DNA from 3 places in the Streptomyces sp. NPDC059567 genome. Region 2 is predicted to be linked to each of the others. Evidence: riboswitches for the same ligand, from Rfam matches in the RefSeq annotation. Region 2 holds a riboswitch; each other region holds the start of a gene.
The links. A riboswitch is a leader RNA that binds a small molecule or an ion and turns the genes downstream of it on or off. The one in region 2 is predicted to bind cobalamin.

Region 1 (3,267 bases), on a different contig from region 2:
GGCGGGAGATGTCGCCGGCCAGGACGGGCGGCCGGACGTACCGGGTGCCGTACGACTGGACCCAGCCGTGCTGGGTGGCGAGGTAGCCGGTGAGCTGCTCGGCGAAGTACTGGACCATGTCGTTGCGTTCGGGCTCGCCGTGCACGAGGACGTCGAGACCGGTCTTCTCCTGGAAAGCGATGACCTCGCGGATCTCGGCCTCGATCCGCTCCTCGTAACCCGCCTTGTCGAGCCATCCGGCGCGCAGATCGGCGCGTGCGGTGCGCAGTTCGGCGGTCTGCGGGAAGGAGCCGATGGTCGTGGTCGGCAGCGGCGGCAGGCCCAGGTGGGCCCGCTGCGCGGCGGCGCGCTCGGCGTAGGGCTGGGCGCGGCGGGTGTCGCTCTCGGTGACGGCGGCAGTGCGCGCCCGTACGGCCGGGTCGTTGGTGATCGCCGAGCTTGCCCGGGAGGCCAGATCGGCGCGATTGGCGGCCAGTTCGGCGGCGATCGCGCCGGTGCCCTGGGACAGGCCGCGCGCGAGCGTGGCGATCTCGGCGGTCTTCTGGCGGGCGAAGGCGAGCCAGCGGCGGATCTGCGGGTCGATGTCCCGCTCGGCCGCGGCGTCCAGCGGGACGTGGAGCAGCGAGCAGGACGCCGCGACGTCGACCTGATCGGCGAGGCCGAGCAGGGTGCCGAGGGTGGTGAGGGACTTCTGGTGGTCGTTGATCCAGATGTTGCGGCCGTCGACGACGCCGGCGACCAGCCGCTTGCCCGGCAGGCCGCCCACCGCCGCGAGATCCGCGAGGTTCGCGGCGGCGGCATCGGTGAAGTCGAGCGCGAGTCCCTCCACGGGGGCCTTCGCCAGCACGGGCAGCGCCTCGCCCAGCCGGTCGAAGTAGGAGGCGACCAGCAGCTTCGGCCGGTCGGCCAGGCCGCCGAGCTCGCGGTAGGCGCGGGCGGCGGCGTTCAGCTCGGCGGGGGTGCGGTCCTGGACGAGGGCGGGCTCGTCGAGCTGCACCCACTCGGCGCCCGCCGCGCGCAGGTCCGCGAGCACCTCGGCGTACACGGGCAGCAGCCGGTCCAGCAGGGTGAGCGGCTCGAAGTCCTCGGCGACACCGGGCGCCGGCTTGGCCAGCAGCAGGTACGTGACGGGTCCCACCAGGACGGGGCGGGCCGAGTGGCCGAGCGCGAGGGCCTCCTTCAACTCCGCGACCTGCTTGTCGCTCGTGGCACTGAAGGCGCTGTCGGGACCCAGTTCGGGGACGAGGTAGTGGTAGTTGGTGTCGAACCACTTGGTCATCTCCAGCGGCGCCACGTCCTGGGTGCCGCGGGCCATCGCGAAGTACCCGTCGAGCGCGTCGGCCTCGACGGCGGCGCGGTGACGGGCGGGTACCGCGCCGACCATGACGCTGGTGTCGAGGACGTGGTCGTAGAGGGAGAAGTCGCCGGTCGGGACCTCGTGGACGCCGGCGTCGACGAGCTGCTCCCAGTTGCTCCTGCGCAGCTCACGGGCGGTCTCCCGGAGGGCATCGGCGGTGACGCGGCCCTTCCAGTACCCCTCGACGGCCTTCTTCAGTTCCCGGTTCCCACCCTGGCGGGGGTATCCGTGGACGGTGGCCCGTGCTGCCGCGGACTCGGTTGTCACGTAACTCTCCTTCGCGAGCTTGCGTGTCGTGAGACAGACCCGGAGAGCCGCGAGCGAGGGGTGACGAACCGGACGGACCACCGCCGGGGCGTACATCGAGGTACGCGCGGCCGATCCGCCCTGCTGTGCACGCCGACCCGCCCACGAGGTCACCGGGATCACCGCACGCGAACGGTCGCGTGCGGGCAGCGGGCAGGTCTTCGGACTCGCGAGCACGTCTCGTACGGAAGCCGTACGAGACACCTACTGGCCGTCGCTTCCCAGGCCCTCACGGGCCCAGTGCGTATGACGGCGGTCGTTCTCGCTCACCGCTGCGGGGCAGTCCCGGATTCCCACCGGGTTCCCTCTTACGACGCGTCCCGCCTGGCTGACGGGGCGAACCAGCTGCCCGGGCAGCGTACCGCGCGGGCAGGGAACGACGCGATCGGCTCATATTCCGGACGGTGAAACGAGACACACCCGCTGCGAGGGGCCGTGGGGCGCGACCCGATCAGTGCCGAACCCGCTCCTCGGGGCGGCCTCGTTCAGCTCCCATGAACGACGGCGACGGAGTTCGTATAGGCTCCAGCCGCACGTGAGGAGGCGGCACCGATGGACGGGAGTGCTCGGCAGGTGGCGGCGGGGGATTCGCGGCGCGCGACCATCCGGGAGGTGGCCGCGCTCGCCGGCGTGTCGACGGCGACCGTCTCACGGGTGCTGAACCGCAACTATCCCGTGGCGCAGGCGACCCGCGACCGGGTCGAGGGCGCGATGCGGGAGCTCGGCTATGTCGTGAACGCGCATGCTCGCGCCCTGGCCGGCACCTCCAACCGCACCGTGGGGATCATCGTCAGCGAGATCGTCGACCCCTTCTTCGCGTACATCGCGCGCGGTGTGGAGCGCGAGGCGGCGCGCACGGGCCGGCTCTGTCTGGTCTGCTGCACGCAGGGCGACGCGAAGCGCGAACTGGCCTTCGTCGACCTCCTGCACGAGCAGCGTGCCGACGTGGTCGTGCTGGTCGGGGGGAGCGTCGTGGACCGCGCCTACACCGCGGAACTCACCCGCCGCGCGGAGGAACTGCACGCGGGCGGCTCCTCCCTGGTGCTGTGCGGCCGGCCCTCGCTGGGGGGACGGGTCCCCGCGGCGGCGGTGGAGTACGACAACGAGGGCGGCGCGTTCGCCATCACCGACCATCTGCTGACGCAAGGGCACCGCCGGATCCTCTACCTCGGCGGCCCGCCCGCCGTCTCGACCACGCTGGACCGCCTCGCCGGATACCGCAGGGCCCTCGAACTGCGCGGCGTGACGCCCGACGCCGGTCTGGTGCACACCGGTGCCTTCAGCAGGGGCTTCGGCTATCGCCGGATGGTCGAACTCCTCGGCGAGGGGCTCGACTTCACCGCCATCTTCGCCGCCAACGACATCGTGGCGGCGGGCGCGGCGCAGGCGCTGGAGGAGGCGGGTGCCCGGATCCCGGAGGACGTCTCCCTCGTCGGCTACGACGATGTGCCCGTGGCGCAGGAGATGCGTCCGAGGCTGACCACCGTGCACATCCCTCTGGAGGAGATGGGCCGGCAGGCCGTGCGGCTCGCGACGCCCGGGGACGACGGCGACGACGGTGACGACGCCTGGCGGGCTCCCACGACGGGGGTGCACCGGCTGGG
Region 2 (3,267 bases):
GCCGTTCCGGGCGAACGTCATGTTGAGGAAGCCGGGTTCGGTCTCGATGCCCTCGGCGATGCCCGAGACGCTGTACAGCCCGGCGTACTCGGGAGCGGGCGCCCGCGGGTCGAGCAGTGACCGAGTGGCCGACCAGATGCCGTCGGCGCCGATGAGCAGCGATGCCTCCTCCGAGCGACCGCTCGCGAAGACCGCCCGCACCCCCTTCTCGGTGGTGACCGCATCGACCAGGCGCTCACCCGTGACGATGGCGGCCCCGGCCGCCAGCGCCTCCGCGCGCAGCGCCTCGACCAGGTCGCCCCGCATCAGGGTCACGCTGTGCAGCGTGTCGCCGCTCAGCCGTCCTCGCGGAACGTCACCCAGAAGCTTGCCCGAGCTCGACCACATGCGCTGGCCGGGCACATCGATCCCGGCCCGCCGCACCCGCTCCAGCACGCCGAGGGAGCGCAGCACCCGCAGACCGTTGGACGCCAGGCTCAGGAACGAGCCCACCTGGCCCGCCGGTTCGGCGTACGCCTCGTACACCGTGACCTCCACACCAAGCCGCCGCAGCGCCAGGGCGCTTGCGGCGCCCGCCACTCCGCCGCCGATCACCATGACGTTCATCCATACCCCCTGAATCAAGATTCAGTGAATTCAGATTCACCGAACTGTGGTTCACAATGAGGCAGGGGGCTGACGCACGTCAAGCCCGACGAGAGGACTCAGGTGATGGGCGTACGCAAGGAGAAGGCCGCCGAGACCGAGGCGGCGCTGAAGGACGCGGCCCGGCGGCTGTTCGCCGAGCGCGGCTATCTCGACACGAAGATCACCGACATCACCCGCGAGGCCGGGCGCGCCACCGGCTCCTTCTACGCCCACTTCGCGGACAAGAACGCCCTGCTCCAGGCCCTGATGCAGGATCTGAACGCCCAGGCCGACGCCGAGATCGGCGCGGGCCACCACCCGGTCGACCACGATCTGACGGACCCCGACCAGCTGCGCGAGCATCTCGCCGTCACCTGGCGGGTCGTGCGCGAGCACCTGCCCGTGGTCGTGGCCCTGATGCAGACCAACTTCGCCGGCCCGCCCGGCGAAGGCCGCGCATGGGCGAGCCTGGCCCAGGAGACGGCGACCCTCCGCGAGCACCTGGAGTGGCTCCGCGACCGCGGACACCAGCTGCCGGGCGACCCGGCGCTGGTCGCGGCGGCCATGGGTGCGATGGTCTCGATGCTCGGGTTCGCCGTCATCACGGCACGAGAGGACGGCCCGCGGGCCACCGACCAGGAGGTCGTCGACACCCTCACCGCCCTGCTGCTGCACGGCCTGGCGGGACCCGCGTCGGGCGCGAGCTGACCGCGCCGCTCACCCGGTGAGGCCCCGGCCCGGGCCCGCCGTCGAGGACACGCACCGTGCCCGTAGGTGGGGGGGGTGGACTTACTAGGACGTCCAACTATATGTTCGTGACAAGCCCGCGGTGCAGGGAAGCCGGTGTGAATCCGGCGCGGTCCCGCCACTGTGACCGGGGAGTGTGCTCTTCCAGCAGTTCAGGCCACTGACGGAAACCATCCGTCGGGAAGGCCGGAGAGCACGCGCTGATCCGGGAGTCAGGATACCGGCCGTGGGGTGTTCCGTGTTGTCCACGAGGATGGAGCAGACACGCATGGCACCGGTACGTGACCACGGCCCAGGTGATCCGGCGGAGTACCCGAACGGCGAGGCCCTGTCCCCGCGTTCGTGACTCGACGAAGGCGCCCCTCGCCTTCCCCTGTCCCGCGGCCGGACGCGCGGTGCGCACCCCGATCGGTGTCGTACCGCGGCCCCTCGCCGCGCCCTCCTCGGATCCTCACCTGACGAGAGCAGGCTTCGATGGTCCGCGAACTCACCCATTTCATCGGCGGAAAGCACACCACCGGCACGTCGGGTCTCTTCGCCGACGTCCACGACCCCAACACCGGCGCCGTCCAGGCCAGGGTCCCCCTGGCCGGCCGGGCCGACACCGAGGCGGCGATCGCCGACGCCCAGGAGGCCCAGCGGGCATGGGGCCAGTGGAACCCGCAGCGGCGCGCCCGCGTCATGCTGCGCTTCCTCCAACTCGTCGAGGGCGAACGGGACTCCCTGGCCCGGCTGCTCTCCGCCGAGCACGGCAAGACGGTCGCCGACGCGCACGGAGACCTGCAACGCGGCTTGGAAGTCGTGGAGTTCGCCGCCGGGATCCCGCACCTCCTCAAAGGCGAGTTCACCGACAACGCCGGGACCGGCATCGATGTGCACTCGCTCCGCAGCCCTCTGGGTGTCGTCGCCGGGATCACCCCCTTCAACTTCCCCGCGATGATCCCGCTGTGGAAGGCCGCACCGGCACTGGCCTGTGGAAACGCCTTCATTCTCAAGCCCTCCGAGCGGGACCCCTCCGTACCGCTGCGGCTCGCCGAGCTCTTCCTGGAGGCCGGCCTGCCGCCCGGCGTCCTCAACGTCGTCAACGGCGGCAAGGAAGCCGTCGACACCCTCCTCGCGGACCCCCGCGTCCAGGCACTCGGCTTCGTCGGCTCCACCCCGATCGCCGCGCACATCTACGCCACCGCCGCCGCCCACGGCAAGCGCGCCCAGTGCTTCGGCGGGCCAAGAACCACATGATCGTGATGCCGGACGCCGACCTCGACCAGGCCGCCGACGCACTGATCGGCGCCGGCTACGGCTCCGCCGGTGAGCGCTGCATGGCGATCTCCGTCGCCGTACCCGTCGGTGAGGAGACCGCCGACGCGCTGGTCGCGAAGTTGAAGGAGCGCATCGCGGGACTCCGTATCGGCACCTCCGACGACCCGGACGCCGACTTCGGTCCCCTCGTCAGCCGGGACGCCCTGGACCGGGTCGACCACTACGTCGGGATCGGCGTCGCCGAAGGCGCCGAACTCGTCGTGGACGGACGTGGGTTCACCCTCCCCGGACACGAGAACGGCTTCTTCGCCGGAGCCTCCCTCTTCGACCGGGTCACCTCCTCGATGCGGATCTACCAGGAGGAGATCTTCGGCCCGGTGCTGTGCGTCGTACGGGCCGCCGACTACGAGCAGGCCCTGCGGCTGCCCAGCGAGCATCTGTACGGCAATGGCGTGGCCATCTTCACCCGAGACGGCGACACCGCCCGCGACTTCACCCGCCGGGTCGACACCGGCATGGTCGGCGTCAACGTCCCCATCCCGGTGCCCGTGGCGTACCACACCTTCGGCGGCTGGAAGGCGTCCGGCTTCGGCGACCTGAACCAGCACGGACCGGACGCCGTCCGCTTCTACA
Region 3 (3,267 bases), on a different contig from region 2:
GTCCGGGACGCGGTGCGGCAGACCATCGCCGAGGCGGCGGGCCAGCCGACCGCCGGCTCCGCGGCCGACCACCTGGCGGCCGCCTGGCAGGCGGCGTACGGGCGCGGCCCGGAGCCGGTGCGCGCGTACAGCGAGTCCATCAAGGCCGTCGAGGCGGCCGCGCACGCCGTCGTTCAGCCGAACCACGCGAAGGCAACGCTCGGCACCATGCTCGGCGAGCTGAAGAGCGCCCGGCACAAGTTCGTCTTCGCGATCCCGGCCGCGGCCGGCGACGCCGTCGCCCCGGCGGAGGCGTTGATGCGCGCGCTGTGGGACGGCCAGACGTCCCGGCACGGCGGGCAGACCGCGACCGTGGACGAGACGCTGGAGGCGGCCCGGGCCGGGGTCCACCTCGCTGCCACCCTCGTGCAGTGGTTCACCTCCGGCGCCGTGACCCGCATCCCCTGACTGTTCGGCGGGTCGATCGGGAGCGGAGCGGTCACAGTTCGCGCCCAGGCCGTCTTCCCGGAAAGGCCCGTGAGACGCGGCTCGGTGCAGGACGATGGCCTGCAGGGGTCCTCACCGGAGGAACCGGCTGGGTCGAGGAGGAGCATGAGCGGAGAACACTTGATCACCGACGAGGAGACGCGCCGGATCGCGGAGGGCTTCCTCACCGCGTCCTCCTGGATTCGGCGATGTCAGGTGGGGGCGAACCGTGATCGGGCCGGACGCCGCGTACCTCAAGGGGTGGGGGCCTGATTTCCCCGAGGACGTCGAGCTCCGGGAGGGACAGCGGTGGTCGTGGACCGTCTCGTTCACCGACCCCGCCGGCGGGGGTAAGGGGCTCTCCCACACGGAGGTCCTCGACGGGCTGACCCGGATCGTGTACGGCGAGCACTCAGGTTCTGATGGGTGGCAGTACCTGGCCATCCGCCAGTGGTTCACCGAGCCCTCGGACGCCCGACAGGCACTCAGCCTGTCCACGACCCACCAGTCGCTGATATGCCAGCAGGCCCTCTACGGCAAGGTCGTCTTCCGCACCCCGGATGAGGAGTCCATGTCCGGCAAAAAGCTGGACTTCTTCAGCGAGCAGCGACTCACGGCCGCAGAACCCGAAGAAGAATGAGGCGCCGGGCCGCCTCCACATGACCACTGACCCCCTTGTGCCACCCCCGTAGCCGCACAATGGGCCCTGGACGCAGGGGAATCCGGTGGGAATCCGGAACTGTCCCGCAACGGTGTATGCCTTCAGGCGTCAGTCCGAGGACCTGCCCATCCAGAACGTGCCCGAGCGTGTCCGCGCGCCCGTGCCCTTCTGGGAGGGCTTCGGGACATCGCCTTGAAGCCCGATCCACATCGGATCGGGCTTTCTTGCTGTCAGCCTCCGGGTCTCTGCAACGAAGGGGCGAGGTCTGCGCGAGCGCGCAGACGAACTGCCGCCGTCACCGGCGGAGACAGCCAGGAGGACTTCGTGACCATTCAGATCGCGCCGCTGGCGGCCCTGCTCCTCGTCGTGAGCATCGCCGTCGGCATCACGGTCTTCAAGCACACCGCGCGTGCCGCCGGCCGCGGCGACGGCGGCGATCGCTTCGGGTGCGGCCGTGGCGATGGTCCTGGCGCTGCTGCTCGCCCCTGGGTTCGGGCAGTCCCGGCGGACCCCACAACGTCGACGACTCCCCTGGGCCCGGCCACGCCTGTTGAGTAGTCGACCGGCAGCCTGGCTGACCCTCGGGACAGCACAACATCCCGGAGGCTGGCGGGAGTTGGCCTACGGCCGATGGTCGTCGCACCGCCAGCCGCACGCGTAGAAACGGGCTTGAGCTCCGCACGGTGTCACCCCAGCCCCGCACTGCCCCCGGTACACCACTGACACGACCCCCGCAGACGCCGCGGCAAGCGGGGCAGGCTGCGGGGAACGGGGCAGCGGGATGTACGGGAGCGGTGCCGAGTCCCGGTCATCCACGGCCGGGGGCTGGACGCGGCACGTGGGATCGCCGTCCTCCATCGGGCGCTTCACCTGTCGTTGCCTCGGCATCGCGACTGGCGCTTCGTCCGGCGTCGCGTCGAGGTAGGCACTGTGGTCGGCTGCCGGGGTCCAGAACTCAAACGCGGTCCGCTTCACCTTGACCACCGCCCGGACGTACAGACCGGAGGCGGCATCTCGGATGAACTCATCGAAGGGACGCTCGGCGGGGCGAATGGTCGGGTGCCAGCCCCCGCACTTGCCTGTCCGCTGCTTCGGGCATGGCCCTGGGAGCCGCTCGTCACACCGGGCGAGTTCGATGCGGCGGATACCACCTCGGAACGGGATTGGAGAGTCCCGCTTCATGATCAGTTCTAGGGGGACTCTGTCGGTACGCAGCCACGGCACCGTCATGTCCCTCGCCATGTCCTGGCTGTCCGTCTGCCACGCATCCAGCACCCCCGCCCGCCGGGCCGCCGCATCGCGTGCCTTGATCTCGCGCGGGTTGCGTGGTGACAGTTGCGACTCGAATCCCAGAAGTACTCCGTCCGCACCGCGGATTAGGACGTCACTGCGGATTGCGCGGTCCTTGCTCGCCCGCTCCTGCACGGCTGTGTGCCCGCCTTCCTCGGCAGCCCGTACGGCCCGCTCCTTGTAAGCCTTGTGCTCGTCGGACTCCCCGCCGCCGTAGTGCCGGTCCTCCGCGTCGCTGCGCATGTGGGCGGCGACGGGCTTGCCCATTCGCCGATACAGCGACATTGGCTCAGTGAAGCCCCGTTCCTCGCACACCTCTGCGCACGTGAGTCCGCGGACCGGCACAGGCAATCGGCGGTCGGCGAGAAGCTGCTCGAGGAGGGCGGCGCCACCGGCAACTCCGAGGTCTGGTTTGGTCAGGTCCAGCCTTCGGTCGAACCCTGCGAGCCGCACGTATCGGTTGGGCATGCCGCCTCCGCTCGCCACACGGCCACGACGGGCCGCTGTTGATCCGGGGCATTACCCCCGGTGTGTTCCGCTAGTCCGAACTTCCATCGTGATGGTGGCCACTGACAATGGCCCTGGCTGGGACGCGGTCGGCCACCAGCAGGCGCGGCGACCGCCCCGATCGCTACTGATCACGTGCCGCACACGATGCTGCTGTGCCGCGCCGGCGCCGAACTCGTCGAGGACGAGCTGGGTCGGGCGTCTCGGGGCTGGGTGGCCCCATGAGTCAACTGATACAGATAACGCCCAAATACCCGTGGTACTGGGTTGCGTCACCTGCGGCGGAGCCCCGGGGGCGCTGCGCGAAGCGACCCCGTTATCTGTAGCAAGGAGCTGTGGTGCCC

Region 1: another riboswitch for cobalamin. It lies ahead of metE (5-methyltetrahydropteroyltriglutamate--homocysteine S-methyltransferase); the one in region 2 lies ahead of ACFVZW_RS00745 (CoA-acylating methylmalonate-semialdehyde dehydrogenase).
Region 3: another riboswitch for cobalamin. It lies ahead of ACFVZW_RS19320 (hypothetical protein); the one in region 2 lies ahead of ACFVZW_RS00745 (CoA-acylating methylmalonate-semialdehyde dehydrogenase).

Annotation. Positions count from the first base shown of each region.
Region 1 covers NZ_JBHWBS010000031.1:31,939-35,205, forward strand. Annotated here, with positions in the region: gene metE (5-methyltetrahydropteroyltriglutamate--homocysteine S-methyltransferase) at 1-1,624, opposite strand, end outside; cobalamin riboswitch at 1,798-2,024, opposite strand; gene ACFVZW_RS16575 (LacI family DNA-binding transcriptional regulator) at 2,216-3,267, shown strand, end outside.
Region 2 covers NZ_JBHWBS010000001.1:175,032-178,298, forward strand. Annotated here, with positions in the region: gene ACFVZW_RS00735 (FAD-dependent oxidoreductase) at 1-606, opposite strand, end outside; gene ACFVZW_RS00740 (TetR/AcrR family transcriptional regulator) at 712-1,335, shown strand; cobalamin riboswitch at 1,438-1,618, shown strand; partial or broken gene ACFVZW_RS00745 (CoA-acylating methylmalonate-semialdehyde dehydrogenase) at 1,849-3,267, shown strand, end outside.
Region 3 covers NZ_JBHWBS010000040.1:9,132-12,398, forward strand. Annotated here, with positions in the region: gene ACFVZW_RS19310 (hypothetical protein) at 1-447, shown strand, start outside; gene ACFVZW_RS19315 (hypothetical protein) at 695-1,105, shown strand; cobalamin riboswitch at 1,150-1,270, shown strand; gene ACFVZW_RS19320 (hypothetical protein) at 1,451-1,684, shown strand; gene ACFVZW_RS19325 (hypothetical protein) at 1,748-2,884, opposite strand.